Regions from separate parts of the Bacillus tequilensis genome, predicted to be linked through region 3. Evidence: riboswitches for the same ligand, from Rfam matches in the RefSeq annotation. Region 3 holds a riboswitch; each other region holds the start of a gene.
What was found. Region 3 has a riboswitch for S-adenosylmethionine ahead of metN (methionine ABC transporter ATP-binding protein MetN). Riboswitches for the same ligand answer to the same signal wherever they lie in the genome.
Positions count from the first base shown of each region.

Region 1: another riboswitch for S-adenosylmethionine. It lies ahead of G4P54_RS20080 (5-methyltetrahydropteroyltriglutamate--homocysteine S-methyltransferase); the one in region 3 lies ahead of metN (methionine ABC transporter ATP-binding protein MetN).
Region 2: another riboswitch for S-adenosylmethionine. It lies ahead of metK (methionine adenosyltransferase); the one in region 3 lies ahead of metN (methionine ABC transporter ATP-binding protein MetN).
Region 4: another riboswitch for S-adenosylmethionine. It lies ahead of mtnW (2,3-diketo-5-methylthiopentyl-1-phosphate enolase); the one in region 3 lies ahead of metN (methionine ABC transporter ATP-binding protein MetN).

Region 1 is NZ_CP048852.1:3,816,142-3,823,727, forward strand. Features, by position in the region: gene pepT (peptidase T) at 1-195, shown strand, start outside; gene G4P54_RS21510 (hypothetical protein) at 299-427, shown strand; partial or broken gene G4P54_RS21430 (hypothetical protein) at 702-980, shown strand; gene G4P54_RS20075 (LURP-one-related/scramblase family protein) at 1,114-1,602, shown strand; SAM riboswitch class I at 1,669-1,757, shown strand; gene G4P54_RS20080 (5-methyltetrahydropteroyltriglutamate--homocysteine S-methyltransferase) at 1,840-2,973, shown strand; SAM riboswitch class I at 3,043-3,149, shown strand; gene G4P54_RS20085 (5-methyltetrahydropteroyltriglutamate--homocysteine S-methyltransferase) at 3,227-4,363, shown strand; gene G4P54_RS20090 (3-hydroxybutyrate dehydrogenase) at 4,415-5,188, opposite strand; gene G4P54_RS20095 (CoA transferase subunit B) at 5,205-5,861, opposite strand; gene G4P54_RS20100 (CoA transferase subunit A) at 5,858-6,574, opposite strand; gene G4P54_RS20105 (GntP family permease) at 6,597-7,586, opposite strand, start outside.
Region 2 is NZ_CP048852.1:2,929,837-2,937,422, forward strand. Features, by position in the region: gene alaP (alanine permease AlaP) at 1-1,102, opposite strand, end outside; gene asnB (asparagine synthase (glutamine-hydrolyzing)) at 1,237-3,135, opposite strand; gene metK (methionine adenosyltransferase) at 3,284-4,486, opposite strand; SAM riboswitch class I at 4,654-4,792, opposite strand; gene pckA (phosphoenolpyruvate carboxykinase (ATP)) at 4,992-6,575, shown strand; gene G4P54_RS15545 (DUF2584 domain-containing protein) at 6,614-6,856, opposite strand; gene G4P54_RS15550 (alpha/beta hydrolase family protein) at 6,908-7,586, opposite strand, start outside.
Region 3 is NZ_CP048852.1:3,171,854-3,179,439, reverse strand. Features, by position in the region: gene fadE (acyl-CoA dehydrogenase FadE) at 1-687, shown strand, start outside; gene G4P54_RS16860 (arsenate reductase family protein) at 798-1,154, shown strand; gene gcvH (glycine cleavage system protein GcvH) at 1,221-1,604, shown strand; gene G4P54_RS16850 (YusG family protein) at 1,660-1,896, shown strand; gene G4P54_RS16845 (toprim domain-containing protein) at 1,969-2,322, shown strand; gene G4P54_RS16840 (thioredoxin family protein) at 2,333-2,653, shown strand; gene G4P54_RS16835 (SCP2 sterol-binding domain-containing protein) at 2,760-3,104, shown strand; SAM riboswitch class I at 3,219-3,325, shown strand; gene metN (methionine ABC transporter ATP-binding protein MetN) at 3,431-4,456, shown strand; gene metP (methionine ABC transporter permease MetP) at 4,449-5,117, shown strand; gene metQ (methionine ABC transporter substrate-binding lipoprotein MetQ) at 5,131-5,955, shown strand; gene G4P54_RS16815 (carboxymuconolactone decarboxylase family protein) at 6,237-6,614, shown strand; gene G4P54_RS16810 (YuzK family famiily protein) at 6,807-6,944, shown strand; gene sufC (Fe-S cluster assembly ATPase SufC) at 7,137-7,586, shown strand, end outside.
Region 4 is NZ_CP048852.1:1,337,089-1,344,674, forward strand. Features, by position in the region: gene G4P54_RS07145 (carbon-nitrogen family hydrolase) at 1-547, opposite strand, end outside; gene mtnE (methionine-glutamine aminotransferase) at 642-1,835, shown strand; SAM riboswitch class I at 1,877-1,977, shown strand; gene mtnW (2,3-diketo-5-methylthiopentyl-1-phosphate enolase) at 2,062-3,279, shown strand; gene mtnX (2-hydroxy-3-keto-5-methylthiopentenyl-1-phosphate phosphatase) at 3,276-3,983, shown strand; gene G4P54_RS07165 (methylthioribulose 1-phosphate dehydratase) at 3,941-4,570, shown strand; gene mtnD (acireductone dioxygenase) at 4,586-5,122, shown strand; gene G4P54_RS07175 (YkvA family protein) at 5,162-5,482, opposite strand; gene spo0E (aspartyl-phosphate phosphatase Spo0E) at 5,686-5,943, shown strand; gene G4P54_RS07185 (hypothetical protein) at 6,029-6,460, shown strand; gene kinD (sporulation kinase KinD) at 6,488-7,586, opposite strand, start outside.

The DNA of each region.
Region 1 (7,586 bases), 640 kb from region 3:
ATCGAAGCGAAGATTTCTCCAATCCGCGGCGGCACGGACGGGTCTCAGCTGTCCTACATGGGACTCCCGACGCCAAACATCTTTACAGGCGGGGAAAACTTCCACGGCAAATTTGAATACATCTCCGCCGATAACATGGTCAAAGCCGTAAATGTTATCGTTGAGATCGCAAAGCTGTTTGAAGAACAGGCGTAATGCCGAAAGCCAGTCCAAAAAGGACTGGCTTTTTTGTGTGAAAACGAAACATTTTGAACACCTCCTCCGTAAAACAAGTATCAACGGATAAGGAGGAAAAACAATGACAAAACATGCGATAGCTGCAAAAAGTCTATTGAAAAAATGGATCATCACCAGGCCACTTAGAATGCAAAAGAAATCGAGCCCATTTCAAAAAATCAGAAAAATGTTCAAACGCATCTTCAGATAAAACATTCAAATCCTCAAAACATAGCCCGCATTCTCTTGTACCGCCCAAATGCTCCGTAATTTGGGTTTTTTGTGTTCAATTCCGCAAAATAGGGTATAAACCAAACAAGAAAGAAAACGAAACCTAAAAACAGGAAATTCGAATTACGATAATTTAGGTTAAAAGTTATATAAAGGAATTTATTTTATCGTCGATAGTAACTATAGAACCAATCATCAACAAGAATAATCACCATAATGCAAGACTATTTTCAGGTCAACAGGTTAGACTGTTTTTGAGGGGCAGTTATTTATTTTTTATTGATTTCGAATTTTTTGAATACTTTTCGATAACTTAACCGTACAATAGAGAATACCAAAACTTTTTTTGGGAGGTATGTAAAATGATCCTATTTATTATCATCGCATTATGCGGCTATCTTCTTTTTTCTTTCAGCAAGGATAATCGCCGCAAACCGCAAAAGACAAGCCCTCTGCCAGCAGCCGCACCTCATCACAACAACCTAATCGACCTTGACGCCATCCGCCAAAAACGCCGGATGCATCTATCCTAGTTCATATATCAAACGAAAAGGCTGCTGAATAACGCAGCCTTTTCATTTTGAAAACTTAGATTTGGAACTTGAAACCTTTTTGCCCCCTATTCGTAATCTTTTATAAGGGCAAATTCAAAAGGAGACTTCAGCCATGATCGATTTATTTATGAAACAAAAAATGTTCTCATTTAAAGATACATTTCATATTTATGACCGGGATGAACAAGAGCACTTCAAAGTCGAAGGGCGGTTCTTTTCGTTAGGGGACTCATTACAATTGACAGATTCATCGGGGAAAACGCTCGTTTCCATTGAACAAAAAGTGATGTCATTTCTGCCGCGATATGTGATTTCAATTGACGGGAAAACGGTTTGTGAGGTGACGAAGAAATTAGCGTTTTTCAAACCGAAATTTGAGATTTCCGGGCTTAACTGGGAAATTGACGGGGACCTGTGGAAGAATGAATTCCAGCTGACTGACGGGGAAAATGTCCGGATGTCGGTGAGCAAGAAATGGCTCAGCTGGGGTGATTCTTATCATCTGCAGATTGCAAACAAAGAAGATGTGCTGATTTGCACAGCCATCGCTATCGTGCTGGATATGGTCTTATATGACGATGATGATGAGAGTCTTTTCTAAAAAAGAGTTGACAATTGATCAAAAAGTAATAATATTAAGATAATTGAAATCTGAATATGAAGATGTACCTTATCAAGAGAGGTGGAGGGACTGGCCCTATGATACCCGGCAACCGCTGTTTCAAACAGAATGGTGCTAAATCCTGCAGATGAGGCGGAGATTTGATCGTTCAAGCTCTTCCTTACATAAAGGGAGAGCTTTTTTATGCTTACACATTTGAGAAAAGAGGCGAATGACATGGCTGAACAAACAAGTCTTACAGGACACAAAACAGAAAAACAACACAAAGCTCCTTTCCGCGCTGATCATGTCGGCAGTTTACTGCGCTCCGCTCCGGTGAAAGAAGCCCGGCAGAAGCAAGCGGCCGGCGAGATCACTGCGGAACAGCTTCGTGAGGTCGAAAATCAAGAAATCAGCCGCATTGTGGAAAAACAAAAAGAAATCGGTCTCGAGGTGGTAACAGATGGGGAATTCCGCCGCTCTTGGTGGCATTATGACTTTTTGGAAGGGCTAGACGGAGTGGAACCGTTCATTCCGGCTGAAGGGATTCAGTTCCATAACGCGAAAACAAAAGCACGAAGCATCAAAGTGACGGGAAAACTTGATTTTACGAACCACCCTGCGCTTGCTGATTTTCAATTTTTACATGAGATTGCCGGCGATGCGACACCAAAGCTGACAATTCCGAGCCCGAATATGCTGTTTTTCGGTAAAAAGGCTGATAAAGCGATTTATGACGACCAAGAGGAATACTTTCATGATCTGGCCCAAGCGTACAAAAAAGCAATCAAAGCCTTTTATGACGCCGGATGCCGCTATCTTCAGCTTGATGATACGTCATGGTCTCTCTTCTTTGAGGAAAAAGGCAGAGAGGTTGTTCAGGCGCTCGGCGGCGATCCAGAAACATTGCCTGCCTTGTTCGCCAAAACGATTAACGATGCAGTGGCAGACCGGCCTGATGATTTAGCAATCACAATGCATATTTGCCGCGGCAACTTCCGTTCAACTTGGGCGGCATCAGGAGGCTACGACGCTGTAGCGGAAACGATTTTGGACGGCTTAGACCTGGACGGCCTGTTCTTGGAATACGATGATGACCGCTCAGGAAATTTTGATCCGCTTCGTTTCGTAAAACGCAAGGATCTGCAAATTGTTCTCGGCTTAATTACATCAAAATACGGCGAGCTTGAAGATCCAGAAGATGTGAAACGCCGAATCAATGAAGCGGCGCGCTTTGTCAGCCTTGATCAGCTTTGCCTCAGCCCGCAGTGCGGTTTCGCCTCTACAGAAGAAGGAAATCTTTTGACAGAGGAGCAGCAATGGGCGAAGCTCCGCCATGTCATCGACATCGCCAGCGACGTGTGGAGATAATCTATCATTGACAGATAGATAAAATGTGTGAATAATAGATACTATCAGAAAATTTCATAAAAAAGGTTTTCCTTATCAAGAGAGGTGGAGGGACTGGCCCTGCGATACCCGGCAACCGCTGTTTAACAGAATGGTGCTAAATCCTTTAGAGCAATGATTGCTCTTGAAGATAAGGTTGAGATTGTCACGCAAGCTCTTCCTTATCCAAAGGAAGAGCTTTTTTATATTTGAATGGAAAGAAGGAATGGACAACATGTCACAACAAACAACACCCGCAGAACAAAAATCACTTCAAAGAAAAAAACCGCCGTTTCGCGCGGATCAAGTCGGAAGCTTGCTGAGATCTGAGCCCGTCAAAAAAGCGCGGCAGCAAAAAGCGGCCGGCGAAATGACAGCTGAACAGCTTCGCCAAATCGAAAACGATGAAATCATCCGCATTGTGGAAAAACAGAAGGAAACCGGCCTGAACGTCGTAACAGACGGTGAATTCCGCAGAGCGTGGTGGCACTTTGATTTTCTGGAAAACCTGGATGGCGTTGAGCCGTTTATTCCCGAGCAGGGCATTCAATTCCACAACGTACAAACAAAAGCACGCGGCATTAAAGTCACAGGTGATATTGACTTTTCAACTCACCCAATGCTTGAAGATTACTCATTTCTCCATAGCATTGCCGGTGACGCGACGCCAAAAATGACGATCCCAAGCCCGAATATGCTGTTTTTCCGTGGAAAACTGGAAAAGGATGCGTACAAAAACGACTATCAGCTTTTCCAGCATGACGTATCCAAAGCATATAAAAAAGCGATTCAAGCGTTTTATGACAGAGGCTGCCGCTACCTCCAGCTTGATGATACGGCATGGGCTGTTTTCTTATCAGAAAAAGGCTTAAAACAAATCGAAGCGTTCGGAACAACGCCTGACGAGCTTCGACAGCTGTTTGCGAAATCAATTAACGACGCGATTGCAGACCGTCCGGATGACTTGACGGTAACCATGCATATTTGCCGCGGCAACTTCCAGTCCACTTGGACAGCGGAAGGCGGCTATGACGCAGCTGCTGAAACCATTTTTGACGGCTTGAATCTGGACGGGCTTTTCCTGGAGTATGATGATTCACGCTCAGGCGGATTTGAACCGCTCCGTTATGTGAAGCGCTCTGATCTTCAGCTTGTCCTTGGCTTAGTGACATCTAAATTCGGCGAGCTTGAACATCCGGACGACGTCAAACGCCGTATCGAAGAAGCGTCCCGTTATGTGAACTTAGATCAGCTTTGCCTCAGCCCTCAATGCGGATTCGCTTCAACTGAGGAAGGCAACAAGCTGACGGAAGAACAGCAATGGGCGAAACTCCGCCATGTGGTTGAGATCGCTAACGATGTTTGGAAATAAGCAAAGAAAAAAACACACTGGACTCCCTGGCGGAGGAGGTGTGTTTTTTTGTCACTGAGCGGTGTAGCCGCCATCTAGAACGACAGCCTGCCCGGTAACGCCCTTCGCTTTTTCGCTTGCCAAAAACACCGCATAATCTGCGATTTCCTTGATGGAAAGCAGCCGTTTTTGCGGCACAAGCGGAAAAATGACCTGTTCAAGTACCGCGTCGTACGGGACATTTCTCGTTTTCGAAAGATCGCTCAGCTGATTGCGGACAAGCTGTGTATCGACATAACCCGGACAGAGCGCGTTGACTGTAATGCCGTGGGGCGCGCCTTCCAGCGCCCCGACCTTTGTCAGCCCGATGACGCCGTGCTTGGCGCTATTATAAGCGGATTTCCCCGCAAAGCCGACTAAGCCATTAACAGACGCGATATTGATGATTCTGCCAAACTGCTGTTTTTTCATGATTGGAAAGACATGCTTCATCGCGATAAATGGAGCCGTCAGCATGACCTTGATCAGCTGTTCAAAGGTTTCTGTCGGAAACTCTTCTATTGGGGCGACGTGCTGAATACCGGCATTGTTCACCAAAGTATCCAAGCGGCCGTATCGTTTCCGGATGCCATCCACCGTCTCAGCGACTTGCGCTTCCTTTGTTACATCACACGGAATGGCGGCTGCGTCAAAACCTTCTTCGGCAAGCTTGGAAGCGGCCTCTTCACATGCTTTCTGGTGAAGATCCGAAACGATGACGCTGGCGCCTTCTCGGGCGAATTCTCTTGCGATTTCGAATCCGATTCCGCCGGCTGCCCCAGTGACCAAGGCGACCTTGTTTTTCATGTCAAACACCTCCCCATTAAGAATTTTGCTTGAGCACAGACTGGTTTACAGCGAAATCAGCCTCTGTTTTTTCATAAACCTCTTCAATTGTGACGCCTTCCTGAAGCTCTGTCAGTGTCATGCGGCCGTTATCAAAATCAAACACTGCCAAATCTGTAATCAGCCTGTGCACCACTTTCTGGCCTGTCAGCGGAAGGGAGCATGTTTTCTTCACCTTTGACTCGCCATGCTTATTGACATGCTCCATGATGACAACAATCCGTTTCGCTCCATTGACGAGATCCATGGCACCGCCCATCCCTTTGACCATTTTGCCGGGGATCATCCAATTGGCCAAATCACCCTGCTCAGAAACCTCCATGCCGCCAAGGATAGCCAAATCGATATGCCCGCCTCTTATCATTGCGAATGATTCAGCGCTGTCAAAATAAGAAGCGCCCGTCACTTCAGTGATCGTTTCCTTTCCCGCGTTGATCAAATCCGCGTCTTCCGTCCCCTCCACAGGATACGGGCCGATTCCGAGCAAACCGTTTTCTGATTGAAGCATGACGTGAACGCCATCGGGTATTTCATTTGCGACAAGCGTCGGCATTCCAATCCCAAGATTGACGTTCATGCCATCCTTGATTTCTTGTACGGCCCGTTTCACCATTCGTTTTCTCGCTTCCTTCATTTCGCCTCACCCTTTCCCGAAGCTTGCCGAACTGTCCGTTTTTCAATCCGCTTTTCATGGCTCGCGCCAAGCACGACATGCTGTACGTAAATTCCCGGCGTATGGATGTGATCTGGATCGAGCTCTCCCGCTTCCACAATTTCTTCCGCTTCGGCAATGGTGATCTTGCCTGCCATGGCGGCAACGGGATTGAAATTTCTCGCCGTTTTACGAAAAACCAAATTTCCCATGGTGTCCGCTTTCCACGCTTTGACGATCGCCACGTCGCCGATGATGCCTCGCTCCAGCACATATGGCCGGCCTTCGAACGTCTTGTGTTCTTTTCCCTTGGCTATTGAGGTGCCGACCCCTGTCGCCGTGTAAAACCCGGGTATGCCCGCGCCGCCGGCACGAATCCTCTCGGCGAGCGTTCCTTGGGGAACAAGCTCGACTTCAAGCTCTCCGCTTAAAAACTGCCGTTCAAAAATTTTATTTTCACCGACATAGGATGCGATCATTTTCTTGATTTGCTTATTAGCCAAAAGCAAACCAAGCCCCCAGTCATCGACTCCGCAATTGTTGCTGACAACGGTTAAATCCTTTGCTCCCTGATCTCTTATCGCCAAAATGAGCTGGTCAGGAATGCCGCACAACCCGAATCCTCCGGCAATCAGCGTATCCCCGTCGTGAATCAGTTCCGCAGCTTCCTTACTTGATGACAGCACTTTTCCCATATTAACGCCCCTTCGTTTTCTTTTATACAAGACCCGTCAGACTGTAAACTGCGATCACAGCAAATACGGCAGCCGTTTTAATGAGTGTGATCGCAAAAATATCCCGATATGATTGCCGGTGAGTCAGTCCCGTCACAGCCAGAAGCGTGATGACAGCTCCATTGTGCGGCAGCGTATCCATGCCGCCCGATGCCATCGAAATGACCCGATGCATGACTTCCGGCGGAATGTTGTAAGCCTGAATCGCCTGCAAGAATTGATCCGACATCGCGCTTAACGCAATGCCCATCCCCCCTGAAGCCGACCCGGTGATTCCAGCCAGCGCCGTTGTCGTGACGGCCCCGTTTACAAGCGGGTCGGTAAAGGTGTGCGAAATGCCGCTGCTTAGCTTTTGAAATCCCGGCAGCGCGGCGATAACGCCGCCGAAACCGTATTCTGCACCGGTATTCATGGATGCCAGCAAGGCGCCGCCGATCCCTTCATTCAGCCCCTCCTTCATTTGGGCAAACACTCTTCTCCAATCAAATAAAATTGTTGTGATGATGCCAATGATCAAAGCCAGCTCCACCGACCAAATGGCAGCCGCCGCAGAAAGATCAAGCTTGCCAAGCTCCTTTAAACCGATCGACGAAAAATCAAATCCATTCGGATACCACTTAGGAAGGTATATAGTGAAACATTTATTCATTGCACCTACGAGTATTAGCGGGCCAAAGGCAAGCGCATGCTGAAGCGGGCTTTTGTCAGGTTCGGCCGCGAACTCGGACGTCTCACGAGTGGCCGGACGCTCCGAATCAAAACCGCCGTTGCCTTCGCCGGATGACTGCGCTTTTTTTCGCCTCGATTCCAAATAAAGCATGCCTGCTGCCAGCACGATCACTGCGCCGATCAAGCCGAGCCAAGGAGCGGCATAAATGTCTGTTTTGAAAAACGCCGTCGGGATGACATTTTGAATTTGCGGCGTCCCCGGAAGTGCATCCATCGTAAACGTAAAAGCCCCTAAAGCAATCGT
Region 2 (7,586 bases), 240 kb from region 3:
CGAACGTCGCAATGCTTGTGACCCAAGTAAACACCTTCGCAGGCACAACATAGTTTAAGAGCACTCCGACTAATAAAACGCCCGCCGAAGCGAGAACAGCTTTACCCGGGATGCCGCCTTTTGTCAGCTGTCCGTATGCTTTTGGCGCTTCCTCTTGCTCAGCTAAGTTAAACAGCATCCGTCCCGTGCTGAAAATGCCGCTGTTGCATGAAGACAGCGCGGCGGTCAAGACGACAAAGTTAATAATGCCTGCAGCCGATGGAATGCCCACTTTTTCAAATGTGAGGACAAACGGACTTCCTTGTGAGCCGATTTCCTGCCAAGGGTAAATAGACATAATGACAAATAAAGCACCGACATAAAAAATCAAAATGCGCCAGAATACTGTATCGATTGCTTTTGCTAATGATTTTTGCGGGTTTTTCACCTCACCGGCCGTCACCCCGATCATTTCGATCCCTAAATAGGCGAACATCACCATTTGGAGTGACAATAAAACCCCTTTCATTCCATGAGGAAAAAATCCTCCGTGGCTCCATAAATTGCTGATTCCGGTTGCAATGCCTCCATTGCCGATCCCAACGATGATCATCAATAAACCGACAACAATCATTGATAAGATTGCGACAATTTTAATCAAAGCAAACCAAAACTCCAGCTCTCCGTAAGCTTTAACAGCCAAGAAATTAACACCCGTCATGATGACCAGCGCCGATAATGCCCAAATCCAGTTTGGCACGTCCGGAAACCAATACCCCATATAAATCCCGACAGCCGTAATCTCAGCCATACAGGTTACTACCCATAAAAACCAATAGTTCCAACCAGTTAAATAGCCTGCAAGCGGTCCCAAATAATCACGGGCATAACGGCTGAAAGAGCCAGCCACCGGTTTTTGAATAGCCATTTCTCCAAGTGCCCTCATAATAAAAAACATGATCAGGCCGCTTATGGCGTACGCTGCCAAAATACCCGGCCCTGCTAATTGAATAGCTGATGCGGAGCCGAGGAACAATCCAACTCCTATGGCAGCTCCTAAAGACATTAAAGAAATATGCCTTTCTTCGAGTCCGCGGTGCAGCTCTTGTTTTTGTTTTTGCATGCTTTCTTCTCCTCTTGAAAAAAATATCAATAAATCACTTTTCTGAATTTTCCGTGCAGATTGGGTATCAATGATGATGGAGGAATAAAAGGATAATAACAAGGCTTTCGACGAATCGAAAGCCTTGTTGTCTGTTACACAAAGATGACTTCTTTAGGCTGATGGCTCAGCTCTTCAGGCATATACCGTTTTTCGATATTGATGCTGTGCCAGATCATAAAGATCAGTACAGTCCAGATTTTACGGCTGTTATCAGCCTTGTCCGCACAATGGTCTTCAAGAAGCTGAAGAACATAATCCTTGTGGATATATGCATCCGTTTGGCTTTCCTGAATAATGTTCCGCACCCATTCGTTCATTTCGTTTTTCAGCCAATGACGGATCGGCACAGGGAACCCGAGCTTTTTGCGGTTTAATACGTGCTCAGGAACAATTCCTTCAGCGGCTTTGCGAAGAAGATACTTCGTCGTGCCGTTTTTCGTTTTCAGCTCATCAGGAATTTTTGAAGCAACATCGAATACGACTTTGTCCAGGAACGGCACACGCAGTTCCAAAGAATTCGCCATTGTCATTTTATCGGCTTTTAACAAAATGTCGCCGCGCATCCAAGTATGGATATCGACATACTGCATTTTGTTGATATCGCTGTATGAGCTGCTTTCTGTAAAGTAAGTCTTCGTCACATCGCGATATGAAAGGTTCGGATTATAATGCTTCAGCAGCTGTTTTTTGACAGACTCTTCAAAGATCTTCGCGTTACCGATATAACGATCTTGAAGCGGCGTGCAGCCGCGCTCAAGCAGGCTCTTTCCTCTCATCCCTTCAGGCATAACGGCCGCGACGTGCAGAAGCATTTTCTTCAGGCCGGACGGAATGCGTTCAAACGGCTTAAGCGAAAGCGGCTCACGGTAAATGTTATATCCGCCGAAGAGCTCATCCGCGCCTTCACCTGATAATGCAACCGTTACATGTTTTTTCGCTTCTTTCGCAACAAAGTACAACGGAATCGCTGCCGGATCAGCAAGCGGATCATCAAAATGCCAAACGATCTTCGGAAGCTCGTTCATATATTCCTCAGGCGAAATGACTTTGCTGATGTTTTCAATGCCAAGCGCCGCTGCAGTTTCTTTCGCTACATCGACTTCACTGAAGCCCTGCTGTTCAAATCCGACAGAGAATGTTTTTAAGCTTGGATGCAATTCTTTCGCAACGGATACAATAAAGGAAGAATCAATTCCGCCGGACAGGAATGAACCGACAGGAACGTCACTTCTCATATGAACGTTGACAGAGTCGTAGATTGCGTCTCTGACCTCTTTCACAAGCTTGTCTTCTTCAGTCTGAACCGGCTTGAAGTTCGCTTTGAAATACGTTTTAAATGTGATATCGCCGTCCGGGCGGATTGTAAACTGTGAACCCGGCTCTACTTTTTTCACATTGGCATCAAGCGTGCTTGGTTCAGGAACGAATTGGAAAGACATGTACTGCTGCAATGCCTCTTTATCTATTTCAATATCATTTTGAGCAACCATTAAACTTTTTCTCTCTGAGGCAAAATAAACCTGATCATCTATCGTTGTGTAATACAGCGGTTTAATGCCGAAAGGATCTCTTGCTCCATAAAGCACATGATCGTTTTTATTCCAAATCAGAAAAGCAAACATACCGCGCAGTTTGGACGCCGCTTCTTCTTTATAGTGACGGTAAGTCGCAAGAAGAACCTCTGTGTCCGAATCCGTGTTGAATGTATACCCCTTTGCTTCAAGTTCTTCTCTCAGTTCAATATAGTTATAGATTTCTCCGTTAAAGATAATCCAATATGTTTCATCTTCATATGATAAAGGCTGTCCGCCATTTTCTACGTCAATAATGCTGAGCCGTCTGAAACCGAATCCAACGTGCTCATCATGGAAATATCCATCACTGTCAGGACCGCGGTGAACGATCATTTGGTTCATTTGTTTGATTAATTCTTCTTGATCAGCGGTTTGAGCTAACGGATGCTTGTTAAAAACCCCGACAAATCCACACATAGTATTGCCTCCATAATTAAAATTATCATCATTGAACCCCTATTTATAGACGCTGTGAATAGTATTTGGTTTCACGGTTATGTAAAAAAATAAACATGAATACAACGTAAAAAAGGGAAAGCCGCTTAACCAGTAAGCGGCTATAAAATTATTCTCCTAACGCTTCTTTACGCAGCTGCTCTGCTTTGTCTGTACGCTCCCACGGAAGATCAACATCGTGGCGTCCAAAATGGCCGTACGCAGCAGTTTGTTTGTAGATCGGGCGGCGTAAATCAAGCATTTTGATAATGCCGGCAGGTCGTAAGTCAAAGTTATTTCGAACAACTTCAATCAGTTTTTCCTCAGAAGCTTTTCCGGATCCGAATGTGTTGATTGAAATTGACACTGGCTGTGCAACACCGATCGCGTAAGCAAGCTGTACTTCACAAGAATCAGCAAGCTCAGCCGCAACGATGTTTTTCGCAACGTATCTTGCTGCATAAGCCGCAGAACGGTCTACCTTCGTCGCATCCTTACCAGAGAACGCGCCGCCTCCGTGGCGTGCATAGCCGCCGTACGTATCAACGATGATTTTGCGTCCTGTAAGTCCTGCATCCCCTTGAGGGCCTCCGATAACGAAACGACCTGTAGGATTGATGAAATATTTTGTTTCTTCATCAATCAGCTCTTTAGGAACAACTGGATTGATCACATGTTCTTTAATGTTGCGCTGGATTTGCTCAAGCGTAATTTCAGGGTGATGCTGAGTTGAAATGACAATCGCGTCAATACGCACAGGCTTGTTATTTTCATCGTACTCGACCGTTACCTGTGTTTTGCCGTCAGGGCGAAGGTACGGAAGAATATCTTCTTTACGAACTTCACTCAGGCGGCGGGCTAATTTATGAGCTAGTGAAATTGGAAGAGGCATAAGCTCTTTCGTTTCGTTGCACGCGTAACCGAACATTAAACCTTGGTCACCCGCACCGATCGCTTCAATTTCTTCGTCGCTCATTGTGCCTTCACGGGCTTCAAGCGCTTGGTCTACACCCATCGCGATATCAGCAGACTGCTCGTCAATTGATGTTAAAACTGCACAAGTTTCCGCATCAAATCCGTATTTCGCACGTGTGTATCCGATTTCTTTAATGGTTTGGCGAACCGTTTTCGGAATGTCAACATACGTAGATGTTGTGATCTCTCCGCTGACAAGAACCAAACCAGTTGTCACAGATGTTTCACAAGCAACACGCGCGTTTGGGTCTTTCTTTAAAATTTCATCTAAGATGCTGTCAGAAATCTGGTCACAGATTTTATCCGGATGCCCCTCCGTAACAGATTCTGATGTAAATAAACGACGATTTTTACTCATGATTTGCTTCCTCCTGCACAAGGCCTCCCGAAAGACCTTGTATATATGATACGGAACTCGCTCCCTCTTATACAATGTAACGTTATATTAGAGAATGTTAATTGGCATATTTATGAAATAAAAAAACCTTTTCCATCGAGGAAAGGGTTTGGTCTTTGTGCCTTTCACTCTTATCGCTCAAGGAATCATACAACCTTGCAACAGGTTAGCACCTTGGTTGTCTCACACAGTTTAACATAATAAATAACAGAGAAACCGGTTGCTGGGCTTCATAGGGCCTGTCCCTCCGCCAGCTCGGGATAAGAGTATCCGCTCAATGAAATATCTTATCGTAAAAGGGTTTGCAATGTCAATATGATTCAGAAGAAATAGGCACCTATATCGCAAGGGAAAAGATTGGAAAACGCACACACAAAAAACGATAAATAGTATAGACTATTCGAAAATATATGTTATACTAATTCACAATTAGCAAAACATAAAAAACGATAAAGGAAGGTTTCATATGAACTCAGTTGATTTGACCGCTGATTTACAAGCGTTATTAACAAGTCCAAATGTGCGTCATAATTTATCAGCAGCACAGCTTACAGAAAAAGTACTATCGCGGAACGAGGGCATTTTAACATCCACGGGTGCCGTTCGGGCGACTACAGGGGCTTATACAGGACGTTCACCTAAAGACAAATTTATCGTGGAGGAAGAAAGCACGAAACATAAGATCGATTGGGGTATGGTGAACCAGCCGATTTCAGAAGAAGCGTTCGACCGGCTGTACACGAAAGTTGTCAGCTACCTGAAACAGCGGGATGAGCTGTTTGTTTTCGAAGGATTTGCCGGGGCAGACGAAAAATACAGGCTGCCGATCACTGTCGTAAATGAGTTCGCATGGCACAATTTATTCGCCAGACAGCTGTTTATCCGCCCGGAAGGCAATGATAAGAAAACAGTTGAACAGCCGTTTACCATTCTTTCTGCTCCGCATTTCAAAGCGGATCCAAAAACAGACGGCACACACTCCGAAACGTTTATTATTGTCTCTTTCGAAAAGCGGACGATTTTAATCGGCGGAACAGAGTATGCCGGAGAAATGAAGAAATCCATTTTCTCCATTATGAATTTCCTGCTCCCTGAAAGAGATATTTTATCCATGCACTGCTCAGCCAATGTCGGTGACAAAGGCGATGTCGCTCTTTTCTTCGGGTTGTCCGGAACAGGCAAAACCACACTGTCAGCCGACGCTGACCGCAAGCTGATCGGCGACGATGAACACGGCTGGTCTGACACAGGCGTCTTTAATATTGAAGGCGGATGCTACGCCAAGTGCATTCATTTAAGCGAAGAAAAGGAGCCTCAAATCTTTAACGCGATCCGCTTCGGATCTGTTCTCGAAAATGTTGTTATTGATGAGGATACACGTGAAGCCAATTACGATGATTCTTTCTATACCGAAAATACGCGGGCGGCTTACCCGATTCATATGATTGACAACATTGTGACCCCGAGCATGGCAGGCCACCCGTCAGCCATTGTATTTTTGACGGCTGATGCATTCGGAGTCCTGCCGCCGATCAGCAAATTGACGAAGGAGCAGGCGATGTACCATTTCTTGAGCGGGTATACGAGCAAGCTAGCCGGAACCGAACGCGGTGTAACGTCTCCTGAGACGACGTTCTCCACATGCTTCGGCTCACCGTTTTTGCCGCTTCCTGCTCACGTCTATGCTGAAATGCTCGGGAAAAAGATCGATGAACACGGCGCAGAGGTTTTCTTGGTCAATACCGGCTGGACCGGCGGCGGCTACGGCACAGGCGAACGCATGAAGCTTTCTTACACGAGAGCGATGGTCAAAGCTGCAATTGAAGGCAAATTAGAGGGTGCTGAAATGATGACTGACGATATTTTCGGCCTGCACATTCCGATTCACGTTCCTGGTGTTCCTGATCATATTCTTCAGCCGGAAAACACGTGGAACAATAAGGAAGAATACAGAGAAAAGGCTGTCTATCTCGCAAACGAATTCAAAGAGAATTTTAAAAAGTTCACACATACGGATGCCATTGCACAGGCAGGCGGCCCTCTCGTTTAAAAAGCAAAAGCCAAGAGCGATTACGCCCTTGGCTTGTTTTAATTAACAGAATGCAGAGAAGTCAGCTTGTACGTAATGATGGTCCGGCCGTTTTCCCATTGAAGTTTCTGCACTTCAGCTGTGCCTGACTTTTCTCCGAACTTTGTTTTTTGCACATCCATCGGAATCTCCATCGGATACACCCGGTATCCGTCTTTCTCTAACGTGAATATATTTTCATCTATGCGAACTTCGTTTCCTTTTGTCACAATCAGTGTATTAAATTCTACAGGCATTCCCAAAGTGAGATCCCCTTTCGTTCTCTTTTTTCTTTATCATACCATATTTCACCGTCAGCGGTTCTTCATCCATTGTGTGAGCTGCCGCACGATACACCGGTTTTCTTTTGGCGGGAAATAATGTGTGAAGGTACTGTAGTACCACGTCTCCACCGGCTTATGCAGCTGTTTTAGCTTCTCTTCGAATAAATAGGAATGCTGAATCGAAACGTTTTGGTCTTTTTCTCCATGGATTAACAGCACGGGTGCCTGAATTTTGTCTACATGGTCAAACGGTGTTCTCCATTTGTATTCCTCAGGCACCTTTTTCGGTGTTCCGCCAATGACCCTTTTCATCATACGCCGCAAATCCTGCCGCTCTTCATATGTAAGGATCATATCACTGACGCCTCCCCAGGAAACGAATGAAGCCGCATGCCGGCCCATTTCAATCGCAGTGAGCATTCCCATAATTCCGCCGCGGGAAAAGCCAAAGATATGAACCCTGTCCTTCTTGACATTCGGATGCCGCTGAAGCAGGCGAAAAGCGGAAAAAGCATCCTCCCTGTCCTCTCCGGCAAAATCCTCGTTGCCCTCTCCTCCTTGATTTCCTCTGTAAAAAGGAGCAAACACAACAAATCCTTGGGATGCAAACTGGATTATGCGGCCCGGCCGAACCATGCCCACACTTTTAATCCCCCCGCGCAAATATAAAAATCCGTCATATTGTCCCGGCGCCGCCGGCTCAGCCAAA
Region 3 (7,586 bases):
GAGACGCTTGATTATATCGTAGATGAAGGCGTGCAGATTCATGGCGGCTACGGTTTTATGCAGGAATACGAAGTAGAGAGAGCCTATCGGGATTCAAGGATCAATCGGATTTTTGAAGGCACAAACGAAATCAACCGGTTAATCGTGCCAAGCACTTTCCTGAAAAAAGCGTTAAAAGGCGAGCTGCCTCTATTCGAAAAAGCGAAGGCACTCCAAGAAGAACTCATGATGCTTATGCCGGAAGAGCCGGGCAGCGGCGTTTTAGAGCAGGAGAAATATATCGTCAAGCAAGCCAAAAAAATCGCGCTGTTCGCCGCCGGTCTCGCCGCGCAAAAATACGGAAAAGCCATCGATCGCGAACAAGAAATTCTCGTCAACGTCGCGGATATCGTCAGCAATGTATACGCAATGGAATCCGCCGTACTCAGAACGGAAAAGGCCATTGCCGCCCAAGGAGAAGAAAAAGCGGCGCAAAAGGTGCTGTATACTGAAATTTTCGTTCAGGAAGCTTTTAACGAAATTGAAGCGCACGCGAAGGAATCCCTTATCGCAATGGAAGAAGGAGACTCACTCCGCATGATGCTTTCCGCTCTCCGCAAACTGACGCGCGTAACGCCTAAAAACGTCATTCAGAAAAAACGCGAAGCGGCAGCGGGCGTTTTTGAGGCTGAAAAATATATTGTCTGATTGTCCAAAAGCTCCGCATGCGCGGAGTTTTTTTTTAAGGAGCACAGTTTTAGGCTTTTAAAACAAACTGTGTTAAAATAACCTCGATTATTTTATTGAGGGGGAAGAAGATGTCGTTAACTTTTTACTGGTACCCTAAATGCGGAACGTGCCGCAAAGCAAAGAAATGGCTTGAAGAGCATGGAAAAGAAATCAACGAAATACATATTGCAGAGCAGCCTCCAAGCAAAGAAGAACTAAAAGCGCTTTATGAAAAAAGCGGGCTGGATCTCAAGAAATTTTTCAACACGAGCGGCATGAAATACCGCGAACTGAATCTAAAGGAAAAGCTGTATCACATGTCAGAGGACGAACAGCTTGAACTGCTGGCTTCAGACGGAATGCTGATCAAACGCCCGCTTACAACAGACGGCGAAAAAGTGACAGTCGGTTTTAAAGAAGACCAATTTGAAGAAAACTGGGCTTAATGTCAATTTTTTTTGAAAAGTGTGGTATCTTCTTATTGTAGTGCTGTAAAAAATGGAGGGATTCAATTGAGCATACCTAAAGATTTGCGTTACTCAGGAGAACACGAGTGGGTTAAAGTTGAGGGAGAAAAAGCCAGAATCGGAATTACGCATTTTGCCCAGTCCGAGCTAGGCGACATCGTGTTTGTCGAGCTTCCTGAAGTCGGCGCTGAAATCAAAGCGGACGAGCCATTCGGCAGTGTTGAATCCGTTAAAACGGTATCTGAGCTTTATGCACCGATTAACGGAACTGTTGTGGAAGTAAACGAAGATCTTGATGACAGTCCGGAATTCGTCAACGAATCTCCGTACGAAAAAGCATGGATGATCGTCATTGAGCCGTCTGACGCTTCTGAAATTGAAAAACTGATGACAGCAGAGCAATACGAAGAGATGACACAAGAAGACTAAAATAGGATAGCTGTGAAGGCAATTGGACACGCTAACGGTGTAGGAGGTGTCCAATATGGCTTTCAGCAAACAAAAGCTCGATGTCACCAATGATGTGACAGGCCGCTTTCAAAATGGCCGGCTCTCGTTATATCATGATAATGAGATGATCGGGCAAATGACAAGCATGGATGAATATGAGCTTAAATCCGGTTATTCCTTTGAAAATGAGAAATTTTATAAAACAGCCGATGTGGTCTCAGGAAACGATGAAAAATACGTGGATTGTGACTATGAAAACGGCTGGTGTTAATGTTGGCGGTGAATTTCACTGCCTTCTTTTTACAATCTGAACGTTTCAAATTTGGCGCAGCAGGTGATGAAAATGGATGAGCAGGAAAAGGTGATGATTGTCGAAGGGAAATCAGATAAAGAGAAAGTTGAAAGTGTGCTGAATGAACCAGTGCGCATCATCTGCACAAACGGAACAATCAGCCAGCTGAAGCTTGAGGAATTGGCTGATGAGCTTTACGATAAAGACGTCTATATATTAGTTGATGCTGATGAATCAGGCGAGAAATTAAGAAAACAGCTGAAAAGAGAATTTAATGACGCCTGCCATTTGCATATCGACAGAGCCTATAAGGAAGTAGAGGCTGCACCGAGACACCATGTCGCTTCTGTGCTGCTCCGCGCAAATCTGAATGTCCATACTATTTTTCTTGAAAGAAAGTCCTGAGGTGTATAGCATGAAAGAACTTCAAGAACATGAGCTAGACCACATCGCAGATGATGTGTATCTCCTATATTTATATACTCCGTTTTGCGGCACCTGCCAGCTTGCAAGCAAAATGCTGACAGTGGTGAAAGAGATGCTGCCCGATGTCGCCTTCTATCAAAACAATGTCAATTATTCTCCGACATTTGCAAAAGCGTATCAAATTGAGAGCGTCCCTTGCTTTCTGCTGTTTAAAGGCGGAAAAGTGGTTGAAAGAGGATACGCGTTTCATTCTGTTTCTTATTTATATGAGCTGATTAAACAAAAATCATCTTCCGCATCCCATTTATGACATATTTCTCGACGTATTCCAATGAAATTGTCGTTCGTTTTATAAAGGGGTTCTTGCGCAGAAAGAGAAATGTGTATGTATGACCAACAAATAGGAGGTTGTACATATGGAGAAAGCGGAAGTTTTAGAAGATGAGTACCAGCATCTGTTTTTAAAACCCCTTTTGAATGCTTCAGCATTGCTCATTACCTTCCAAGGAGAAACAGAAGCCTTAACCGTCTCAATAAACGAACAGGGAGAAATGAAAAAAATTTCTCCGCCTCAAACGTCCAACCTGACCTTTTACGGAAACCAAGCGGAAATCATTCATTTATTGCACGGAGACATTTCCCTCCAGCACTTGATCCAGAGGGGAAGCCTTAAAGTAAAGGGGTCATTCAGAGCCCTGCTGAAACTCGAGGCCATTCTCTGGCTGACGAACGGATTTTTTCAGAGGATTTTGAAGAATTGAAAAATAAAAAATTATTATAATAGTAAAAGTTGACATCATTTATTTTATTGACATTTGCTGATTCGCCGTGCTATTCTACATTAAGAATTTCCGGACGAAAAAGACTATATATTTCTCTTATCAAGAGAGGTGGAGGGAAGTGCCCTATGAAGCCCGGCAACCATCAACGCTGTTGAAATGGTGCCAATTCACACGAAGCGTTCAGCTTTGAAAGATGAGAGAAAGGCGTTTTATATAAGCCTTTCTGCTCACATGTGCAGAAAGGCTTTTCTTTTGCAGAAAAACCCGGAAGATTTCTTAGAATAGTGTTAAGGCAGGTGATTGCTTTGATTAATCTTCAAGATGTTTCAAAAGTTTACAAGTCGAAACATGGAGATGTCAATGCTGTCCAAAATGTCTCGCTTTCCATTAATAAAGGTGAGATTTTTGGAATTATAGGATATAGCGGAGCTGGTAAAAGTTCCTTAATCCGTCTGCTGAACGGCCTTGAGAAACCAACCTCAGGAACCGTGGAAGTGGCGGGAACTAAAATTAATGAAGTAAACGGACGCGGTTTAAGAAAAGCACGCCATGAAATCAGCATGATTTTCCAGCATTTCAACTTGCTTTGGTCGCGGACCGTCAGAGAGAATATCATGTTTCCTTTAGAAATTGCCGGGGTCAAAAAGAGCGAACGGATTAAGCGTGCCAATGAACTGATTAAACTGGTAGGTTTAGAAGGAAAAGAAAAATCATATCCGTCTCAGCTGAGCGGCGGGCAAAAGCAGCGTGTCGGCATCGCCCGAGCGCTTGCAAACAATCCGAAGGTTCTCCTTTGTGATGAAGCGACATCAGCGTTAGATCCGCAAACGACAGATTCAATTTTGGATTTATTGTCCGATATTAATGAAAGACTCGGCTTGACGATTGTGCTGATTACACACGAAATGCATGTCATCCGCAAAATCTGCAACAGAGTCGCCGTCATGGAAAACGGAAGGGTTGTAGAAGAAGGCGAAGTTCTCGACGTCTTCAAAAATCCGAAAGAAGACATGACAAAACGATTTGTTCAGCAGGTGACAGAGCCGGAAGAAACGAAAGAAACGCTTCAGCATCTTCTTGATGAAACAGCATCAGGAAAAACGGTTCAGCTCACATTTGTCGGTGATTCGGCTGAACAGCCTCTGATTACAGAAATGATCAGAAACTTCAATGTCAGTGTCAATATTCTGCAGGGGAAAATCTCGCAGACGAAGGATGGAGCTTACGGTTCATTATTCATCCACATTGACGGAGACGAGGAAGAAGTGCAAAACGTGATCCGGTTCATTAACGACAAACAGGTAAAAGCAGAGGTGATCACGAATGTTTGAAAAGTATTTCCCGAATGTTGATTTAACTGAATTGTGGAACGCGACATATGAAACACTGTATATGACGCTGATTTCATTGGTGTTTGCTTTTGTCATCGGGGTGATCCTCGGCTTGCTGCTTTTCCTGACAAGCAAAGGGAGCCTCTGGCAGAATAAAGCTGTCAACTCTGTAATTGCGGCCATTGTCAATATATTCAGATCGATTCCATTCCTCATTTTAATTATTTTATTGTTAGGTTTTACGAAATTTTTAGTGGGCACGATCTTAGGGCCAAATGCCGCATTGCCGGCGCTGGTGATCGGCTCGGCACCATTTTACGCGCGCCTTGCTGAAATCGCATTGCGCGAGGTTGACAAAGGTGTGATTGAAGCCGCTAAATCAATGGGCGCTAAAACGTCTACGATTATTTTTAAAGTGCTGCTTCCGGAGTCTATGCCGGCTCTTATTTCTGGCATCACGGTTACGGCCATCGCTTTGATCGGCTCAACGGCTATTGCCGGAGCCATCGGTTCAGGCGGCCTTGGAAACCTTGCGTATGTAGAAGGATATCAGTCTAATAATGCTGATGTTACCTTCGTTGCTACTGTGTTTATTTTAATCATCGTGTTTATTATTCAAATCATCGGTGATGTAATAACAAATATTATAGATAAACGATAAGGGAGGATTTACATTGAAAAAGCTATTTTTAGGTGCATTACTGCTTGTATTTGCAGGAGTTCTGGCTGCCTGCGGTTCGAATAACGGCGCTGAATCCGGCAAGAAAGACATTGTTGTTGCGGCGACAAAAACACCGCATGCGGAAATTTTAAAAGAGGCTGAACCATTGTTGAAAGAAAAAGGCTACACGCTGAAAGTGAAAGTGCTTAGTGATTACAAGATGTACAACAAAGCTTTAGCTGATAAAGAAGTGGATGCGAACTACTTCCAGCACATTCCTTACCTTGAGCAAGAAATGAAAGAAAACACAGATTACAAACTTGTGAATGCCGGCGCTGTTCACTTAGAGCCATTCGGTATTTACTCTAAAACATACAAATCGCTAAAAGATCTTCCAAACGGAGCGACAATTATCCTGACAAACAACGTCGCTGAACAAGGCCGTATGCTTGCAATGCTTGAAAACGCAGGATTAATCACGCTTGATTCTAAAGTGGAAACAGTTGACGCAACATTGAAAGACATTAAGAAAAACCCGAAAAATCTTGAATTCAAAAAAGTAGCGCCAGAATTAACGGCAAAAGCATATGAAAACAAAGAAGGAGACGCGGCCTTCATTAATGTGAACTATGCGATCCAAAATAAATTAAATCCTAAAAAAGACGCGATTGAAGTAGAATCAACGAAAAACAACCCATACGCTAACATCGTCGCCGTTAGAAAAGGCGACGAAGACTCTGCTAAAATCAAAGCGCTGATGGAAGTTCTTCACTCTAAAAAGATCAAAGACTTCATCGAGAAAAAATACGACGGAGCTGTGCTTCCTGTATCTGAATAAGCTTGAAACCCCGGATGAGAAATCCGGGGTTCGATTATTGACAAAGCCCTAAAACTTAGTTTTAGGGCTTTGTCATCTTTTCTGCGTGAATGAAAACCCTTGAAGTCTAGGAAGACCGAGCATTGGAGCGGAGCGAATGTTGTAATTCGTGAGCACCAACGCGCAGGTCTGACAACGAATGCGAGGGTTTGCTGACACGGTGAAACCCCGGATGAGAAATCCGGGGTTTTTTTCGGGTATTTTCCTAAAAGCTGTTCATAATAAAAAGGAATGTTAAACAGATGGAGGGAATCTCTTTGAATCAAGACAGAGGAAGCATGCAGGACGCGCTAAAACAGTATAAATTAGGTTTAGGCACATTTGAACAAAAGATGCCGCTGATGGGAAGAAAGTATAACGAATTTACTGAACAATGCTTTGCCGGCAATTCTCTGACTGAAAGAGAAAAGCAGCTGATTGCACTCGGAATCGCCATCAATGCCCAAGATGAATATTGCATGATCTATCATACGAAGGGCTGTCTTGATGAGGGAGCGACAGAAGAAAACATTCTCGAAGCGGTCAGTGTGGCAGCGGCATTTGGAGGCGGCGCGGCACTCAGCCAAGGTGTGACAGTCGTTCAGCAGTGCATAGAGGAATTCGGAAACACCACGCATTAAGAGAAGGAATTTTCCGAAAAACCATTCTCATTTGATCTAAAAGGGTGCTTTCGTCTCAACGGCCGCTATTTCAAGCCATATCCTTTTTGCGGCCTCCATCGCAGCGCTGATACAATAGAAGCAAATATGTGAAGGGATTGATTCATTATTTGCAGCAGCCAGGACAGACTGAACCTCGATTATACGTCAGAAATGGAAAAAGCGATGCAGCTGTCTCACGGAATTGGATACGAGGAGTACGGGCGCCGGCTGGAAACAAGACTGAAAGTAGAGCGGCAGAGAGAGCTTGATTATGAAAAAAGCAAGCGGATTTCTGCGGGTGCTTATTGAGAAAATCAATCTTTTAAAAAAGGGTGGGAATCCACTCTTTTTCTTTTTCAATCGCTTTAATAAAGTGCCGATCTTTGTTAAACTTGAGGAATGTGCAAGGCACGATAAAAAGTTGTATTTACTTTTCATTTGTTATAAAATTAGAATGAGAATAATTTGAGAATAATGATTATATATTTTGGAGGTATAGATATGGCTGCTTCAACATTAACGATCAAAGATCTTCACGTTGAAATCGAAGGGAAAGAGATCTTAAAGGGTGTAAACCTTGAAATAAAAGGCGGAGAGTTCCACGCGGTAATGGGACCGAACGGGACTGGTAAATCCACTCTGTCAGCTGCTATTATGGGGCATCCTAAATATGAAGTAACAAAAGGCAGCATCACGCTTGACGGTAAAGACGTACTGGAGATGGAAGTGGACGAGCGTGCGCAGGCGGGCTTATTCCTTGCGATGCAGTACCCAAGTGAAATCAGCGGTGTGACAAATGCCGACTTCCTGCGTTCAGCAATCAACGCGCGCAGAGAAGAAGGCGATGAAATTTCTCTTATGAAATTCATCCGCAAAATGGACGAAAACATGGAGTTCCTTGAAATGGACCCTGAAATGGCTCAGCGCTATCTTAACGAAGGCTTCTCAGGC
Region 4 (7,586 bases), 1.8 Mb from region 3:
GCAGGCTTTTCCAATGGTCAAGGCGTGGAAGAGGCCATTCCGCGGAAATAAACAGCACGTTGGCACCTTTTGTCGTATGTTTTCTGATCCATTCCGGAAAACGGATATCGTAACAGATCAGCCCAGAGCATTTGACGCCATCAAGCTCAAAGTACCCATCTTCTGAACCGGCTGATAAATACACATGTTCATCCATCAGCTGAAAGAGATGGGCTTTTCTATATTCCTTAATGATTTGTCCTTCCTTATCTGCAATGTACATCGTATTATAAACATCAGAATCCTCTCTGACAGCAACTGAACCGGCAACAATATGAACGCCATGTTTTTTAGCCGTTTTCTTTAGCCAGCTCTGAGCTGAACGACCGTCTTCATCAGCCAGCTCATCAAGATTGGCCAGATCATATCCGGTCGTCCATAGTTCAGGCAGAACAATCACATCAGCATGTTTGCTTTCTTTTTCGATAAAACTTTCAGCCTTTTTTATATTTTCTGAAGGTTTTCCGTAAGAAATATCAAATTGAAGACAAGATATCGTCCATTTCATTTTTTTACGCCCCCAAATTTTTCTTTACTTTTTTGATTTAACCATATATGATGATGGACTATCATTTCAAGATTTTTTTAGAAGGTGAGAATAGATGATATTTGAACAGTCTCATGTATTGAAGGAATTGCCTAAACAGTTCTTCGCTTCTCTGGTGCAGAAAGTGAATCGAAAGCTCGCGGAAGGACACGACGTGATCAATCTTGGACAGGGAAATCCGGATCAGCCGACTCCGGAGCATATCGTCGAGGAAATGAAACGGGCTGTTGCCGATCCTGAAAATCATAAATACTCGTCTTTTCGCGGCTCGCACAGTCTGAAGTCAGCTGCCGCAGCATTTTACAAAAGAGAATACGGTATTGATCTCGACCCGGAAACTGAAGTTGCTGTATTATTCGGCGGGAAAGCGGGTCTTGTCGAGCTCCCGCAATGCTTGCTGAATCCCGGTGATACGATTTTAGTGCCCGATCCGGGTTATCCTGATTACTGGTCAGGTGTCACACTTGCGAAAGCAAAGATGGAAATGATGCCGCTTGTAAAGGAAAGGGCGTTTCTTCCTGATTATAGCAGCATCGCAGCTGAGGTGAGGGATCAGGCAAAATTGATGTATTTAAATTATCCGAATAATCCGACCGGGGCTGTTGCTACCTCTGAATTTTTTGAAGAAACCGTGAGCTTTGCAAAAGAAAACGGGATTTGTGTCGTTCACGATTTTGCTTATGGCGCTGTAGGATTTGACGGGAACAAGCCGTTAAGCTTTTTGCAGACTGAAGGTGCGAAGGATATTGGCATCGAAATTTACACGCTGTCAAAAACGTATAACATGGCAGGATGGCGGGTCGGCTTTGCCGTTGGAAACGCTTCGGTCATTGAAGCGATTAATCTTTATCAGGACCATATGTTTGTCAGTCTTTTCAGAGCGACTCAGGAGGCTGCAGCGGCGGCACTGCTTGCTGATCAAACGTGTGTGGCGGAGCAAAATGCCCGCTATGAGAGCAGGCGAAACGCTTGGATCGCGGCATGCCGGGAGATTGGCTGGGATGTGACAGCTCCGGCAGGTTCATTTTTTGCATGGCTGCCTGTGCCTGAAGGCTATACATCTGAGCAGTTCTCCGACCTTTTGCTGGAAAAAGCGAATGTGGCGGTTGCGGCTGGAACCGGCTTCGGTGAATATGGCGAGGGCTATGTCAGAGTCGGACTGCTGACAAGTGAAGAAAGACTTGAGGAAGCCGCCTATCGAATTGGGAAACTGAACCTGTTTACCCAAAAAAGCATTGACAAGATTTGATAACGATGGGATAATTCAAAATAATTTATAAAATCTATATTTTCTTATCAAGAGCAGGCAGAGGGACGAGCCCGATGAAGCCCGGCAACCGACTTGTAAAGCACGGTGCTAATTCTTGCAGCTGGCGGCTGAGAGATAAGATTCGGACGAGAAACGAAACCTCTTTAGACGCGATTGCTGTTTGAAGAGGTTTTTTTATATGGATGAAAATGAAAGGAGCTCTGGCATGAGTGAGTTATTAGCGACATATCTCCTGACAGAACCGGGAGCCGATACGGAGAAAAAAGCAGAACAAATCGCAACAGGATTGACAGTGGGCTCCTGGACGGATCTGCCCCTTTTAAAACAGGAGCAAATGCAAAAGCACAAGGGGCGGGTGATAAAGGTTGAGGAGATAGAGGGAACTCCTGCATCAGGAAAACAAGCAGTGATCACAATTGCCTATCCTGAAATCAATTTCTCTCAGGACATTCCGGCTTTGCTGACAACAGTGTTTGGCAAGCTGTCGCTGGACGGAAAAATCAAATTGCTTGATCTTCATTTCTCAGAAGCATTTAAGCGCACGCTGCCTGGACCGAAGTTCGGCGTATACGGTATCCGAAAGCTGCTGGGGGAGTTTGAAAGACCGCTGTTAATGAGCATTTTTAAAGGTGTTATCGGAAGAGGTCTGAATGATATTAAAGAACAGCTCAGACAGCAGGCGCTAGGCGGAGTTGACTTGATTAAGGACGATGAAATTTTCTTTGAAACAGGTCTGGCGCCTTTTGAAACAAGAATTACAGAGGGAAAGCAGATATTGAAGGAAACATATGAGCAAACCGGACATAAAACGCTGTATGCGGTGAATTTGACTGGGCGCACGGCTGATTTGAAAGACAAAGCGAGACGCGCCGCCGAATTGGGAGCGGATGCACTTTTGTTTAATGTCTTTGCTTACGGCCTGGACGTCATGCAAAGCCTTGCGGAAGATCGTGAAATCCAGATCCCGATTATGGCGCATCCAGCTGTCAGCGGGGCGTTTACGTCTTCTCCGGATTATGGCTTTTCTCACGCTCTTCTGCTCGGAAAATTAAACCGGTATTGCGGTGCTGATTTCAGTCTCTTTCCGTCTCCATACGGTTCGGTCGCGCTTCCGAGAGAGGATGCGCTCGCGATTCACGAAGAATGTGTGAGAGAGGATGCCTTTAATCAGACATTTGCCGTTCCGTCAGCAGGCATTCATCCCGGCATGGTTCCGCTGTTGATGCGGGATTTCGGCATAGATCATATTATTAACGCCGGAGGAGGCGTACACGGACATCCGAATGGCGCCCAAGGCGGAGGCAAAGCGTTCAGAGCCGTCATTGATGCTGTCCTGGAAGCCCAGCCGATTGATGAAAAAGTCAAGCAATGCAAGGATCTGAAGCTTGCGCTAGATAAATGGGGAAAGGTTGAGGAAGAATGACGACTCGAAAACCTTTCATTATTTGTGATTTTGACGGAACCATCACGATGAACGATAACATTATAAGCATTATGAAAACGTTCGCTCCGCCGGAATGGACGGCATTAAAAGATGGCGTGCTCTCCAAATCGCTGTCGATTAAGGAAGGTGTCGGGCGGATGTTCGGCCTTCTGCCGAGCAGTTTAAAAGAAGAGATGACGAGATTCGTATTGGAAGATGCAAAAATCAGGGAAGGCTTTCGGGAATTTGTAGCGTTTGTCAAGGAGCATGAGCTTCCGTTTTATGTCGTAAGCGGAGGTATGGATTTTTTTGTGTATCCATTGCTTGAAGGCATTGTGGAAAAAGACCATATTTATTGCAACCATGCGTCATTTGACCAAGACTATATTCATATTGACTGGCCGCATTCTTGCAAGGGAACGTGCAGCAATCAATGCGGATGCTGCAAGCCGTCGGTGATACATGACCTTTCTGAACCGAACCAATATATCATCATGATCGGTGATTCCGTTACAGATGTGGAGGCGGCAAAGCTGTCTGACCTTTGCTTTGCAAGGGATTATTTATTAAACGAATGCCGAGAGCGTAACCTGAATCATCTCCCGTATCACGATTTTTATGAGATTAGAAAAGAGATTGAGAATGTAACGGAGGTACAGGAATGGCTGCAAAACAAGAACGCTGGCGAGAGCTCGCTGAAGTAAAACGGGAATTGGCAGAAAGAGATTGGTTTCCGGCGACTAGCGGCAATCTGTCAATTAAAGTTTCTGATGAGCCTTTAACATTTCTCGTAACCGCGAGCGGGAAAGATAAACGAAAAGAAACCGATGAAGATTTTCTGCTGGTGGATCAAAACGGAGAGCCTGTCGAAAGCGGGCATTCTTTAAAACCGTCAGCGGAAACACTCCTTCATACACATTTGTACAATAAAACCAATGCAGGATGCTGTCTGCACGTTCATACGGTAAACAATAATGTCATCTCAGAGCTGTACGGAGACCAAAAGAAAATCACATTCAGAGGCCAGGAAATCATAAAAGCGCTCGGCCTGTGGGAAGAGAATGCAGAAGCGACCATACCGATCATTGAAAATCCGGCTCATATTCCGACGCTCGCGGCACTGTTTTCGGGAGAAGTTTCAGAAGATTCAGGAGCTGTTCTGATCCGAAATCACGGCATTACCGCTTGGGGGAAAACGGCATTTGAAGCAAAAAGAGTGCTTGAGGCATATGAATTTTTGTTCAGCTGCCATTTGAAATTGAAAACACTCCAGCACCAGCTGGTTAAATAAAAAGGAGGAACTGAAATGGCAACAATTCGAATTCATAATGAGGCAAATACAACCATTGAGAATCAAGAGGAAGTAGCAAGTTTTCTGGACAGTCAAGAGGTGATTTATGAACAATGGGATATTGCGAAGCTCCCTGATCAGCTTTCGGAGAAATATGATCTGACAGAAGGAGAAAAACAGCAAATTCTTGATACCTTTGAAGCTGAAATTAAAGATATTTCAGCCCGCCGCGGTTACAAAGCGCAGGATGTTATTTCCTTGTCAGACAGCAACCCAAAACTTGATGAACTGCTTGAGAACTTTAAAAGAGAGCATCACCATACAGACGATGAGGTTCGTTTTATCGTAAGCGGACACGGCATTTTTGTCATTCAAGGCAAGGACGGCACGTTTTTTGATGTCCGTTTAAATCCTGGAGATTTAATCTCCGTGCCTGAAAATATCCGCCATTACTTCACGCTTCAGGAGGACCGCAAAGTTGTCGCGGTGAGAATCTTTGTCACAACTGAAGGCTGGGTTCCGATTTATGAAAAAGACAGTGTGAATCAATAAGCAGGAAAAGCCCCGTTCATCGAACGGGGCTTTTTAGATTTATTGCAAACGCCACTTTTCATATTGTGACATTTCTTTTTTTATCAGCATCCAAATCAAACCTAAAACAGCTGCATCGTCAATGATCCCAAGACCGAGGATAAAGTCCGGAATAATGTCGAGAGGCATGGCGATATATAAGAGCGCAGCAGCTAGAAGCAAAAGGGTTTTCACTTGTGAACGGGGATAGTCACCGTTTCTCCAATCGCGGAGCATTTGAAAAAAAACCTGGATGTGCTGAATCGATTTTTTTCGGTTTTTCCTTTTTAACATCGCTTTACCGCCTGCTGCTCCGAGCATCATTGCTTTTCTTTTCTTCATTGAGCATACCTCCTGCCTGGCGATGTGTTTAAGATATTCTTCATCTGGGTATTGTTCTTCTAATCCTATCAATATATCTATTATACCTGAAAAAATAACTTATTTTAATGAAAATATGTTTACAAATAAAGTATAATCTGTAATAATGCACAATAACCCAATCAAACTTGTTTCCTATTTCTTAGCGGCGAGGGGTGAAGTGAATGGGCGGTTCTTCTGAACAAGAAAGATTGTTGGTGTCTATTGATGAAAAAAGAAAGTTAATGATAGATGCCGCTAGAAAGCAGGGGTTTACAGGGCATGACACGATCAGACACAGTCAGGAGCTGGATTGTTTAATGAACGAATATCACCAGCTCATGCAAGAAAACGAACTTTCTCAAGGGATTCAAGGCCTTGTAAAGAAATTAGGCTTGTGGCCTCGCAGAGATGTTATGCCAGCATACGATGCTAATAAATAGCGGCGCTATCAAATGCATATATAAAGAGAGAGCTTTTCAGAAGCGCTCTTTTTTTCTGGAAAAATTCATATGAAAGAGGGAACTAATGAAAGAACTGGCGATTCTCATTACTGAAATGGTTAATCAATTTCATGATGCTTTTATTTCTTTCTGCGGAATGTTGGGGATTCATTTAACCGACAAAGAAATGCATTTTTGGGTGATCGGCATTTTTGGCATTTTCTTTTTCGGTGTCACGCATGCTGTGTTTAAATGGTTATCTAAATGGAGCATGACAGCCTTGTCCTTTATCTATACCGTTACAGTCATCATCGTTATCGTATTTGCGATTGAAATTCAGCAAAAGGTGACGGGAAGAGGGAATATGGAGTTTTTAGATGCCACGGAAGGTTTAAAGGGGTTTTTAGTATTCTTTATGTTTTTTTTGCTGCTGAAACTGCTGGTGCGCTTCATTAACAGACTCTTTTCTGGCAGGACAGCAAGCAAGTCGAATGGCAATGCCCGGTCACGAAAATAAAAAACCCTCCTGACAAGGTCAGGGGGGCTATGAATCGGATACGGGGAGGGTGATCGTTACCTCTGTGCCTCTCCGCGCTTCACTTTCAATATGAATGGAGCCGCCGTACATCAGCACGATCCGTTTACATACAACAAGGCCGAGGCCGGTTCCTTTTTCTTTGGAAGTCACAAAGGGAAGGAAGATATGATCAAGCATTTCCTGAGAAATCCCTTCACCGTTATCCACAACTTTGATAACGGCCTTTTTATCTAAAGCTCCCAGGGAGATCGTCAGTTTGCCTCCATCAGGCATTGACTCAAGGCCGTTTTTTGCTACATTTAAAATCACTTGTTTAATATGATCTTTTGTACATTTTACGAGTAAAGGCTGCTCGGTTAAATATTGTAATTCGACTTCAACATTGTATAGATTGCCCTCAGAATAGATGATCGGCATAATTTCACCGATAATATCCTGAAGCGAGTTCAGCTCCCATTTTTCAGCTGTCGGCTTGCCGAGAACGAGAAACTCACTCACAATTTGATTGATGCGCTTGATCTCCTGTTCAATAATGGAGAAGTACAGCTGATCTTCTTCACCTTTATATTTCTTTTGAAGCAGCTGAATAAAGCCGCTGATACCGGTGAGCGGGTTGCGGATTTCATGGGCTGTGCTGGCAGCAAGCGTTCCGATCAGCTCTAATTTTTGCGCCTCGTTTTCCGAGCGCTCCAGCTGGGTCTGCCGCTTCAGCAAATAATACAGCACGAGAATAAAAAGAATATTCAGCAGTACAATACTGCAAGAAAGCGGAAGCAAAAGGCTTTTCGTCAGTTCTTCTATTGTGACCGGGTTCGGATATACTTTCATATTCCAGCTGATATCATCCAGATAGCCGCTGACTGGTTTCTGATCTTCTGCATGAGAGGCCTGTCCGCTCGAAAAAATCCTTTTTCCGTCTTGGTTTACAACTTCAATGTAAACATCAGGACTCAGCAAGTTAATGAGATTTTTTAAATAATCAACCTGAATAGCTGCGACAAGATAATCTGTCACATTTCGTTTTGAATCCAAAACAGGGACAGAAATGGTGAAAATCGGCTGGCCTGTAATTCTGCTCGAATAACTATCTGAAATGACTGTCTTT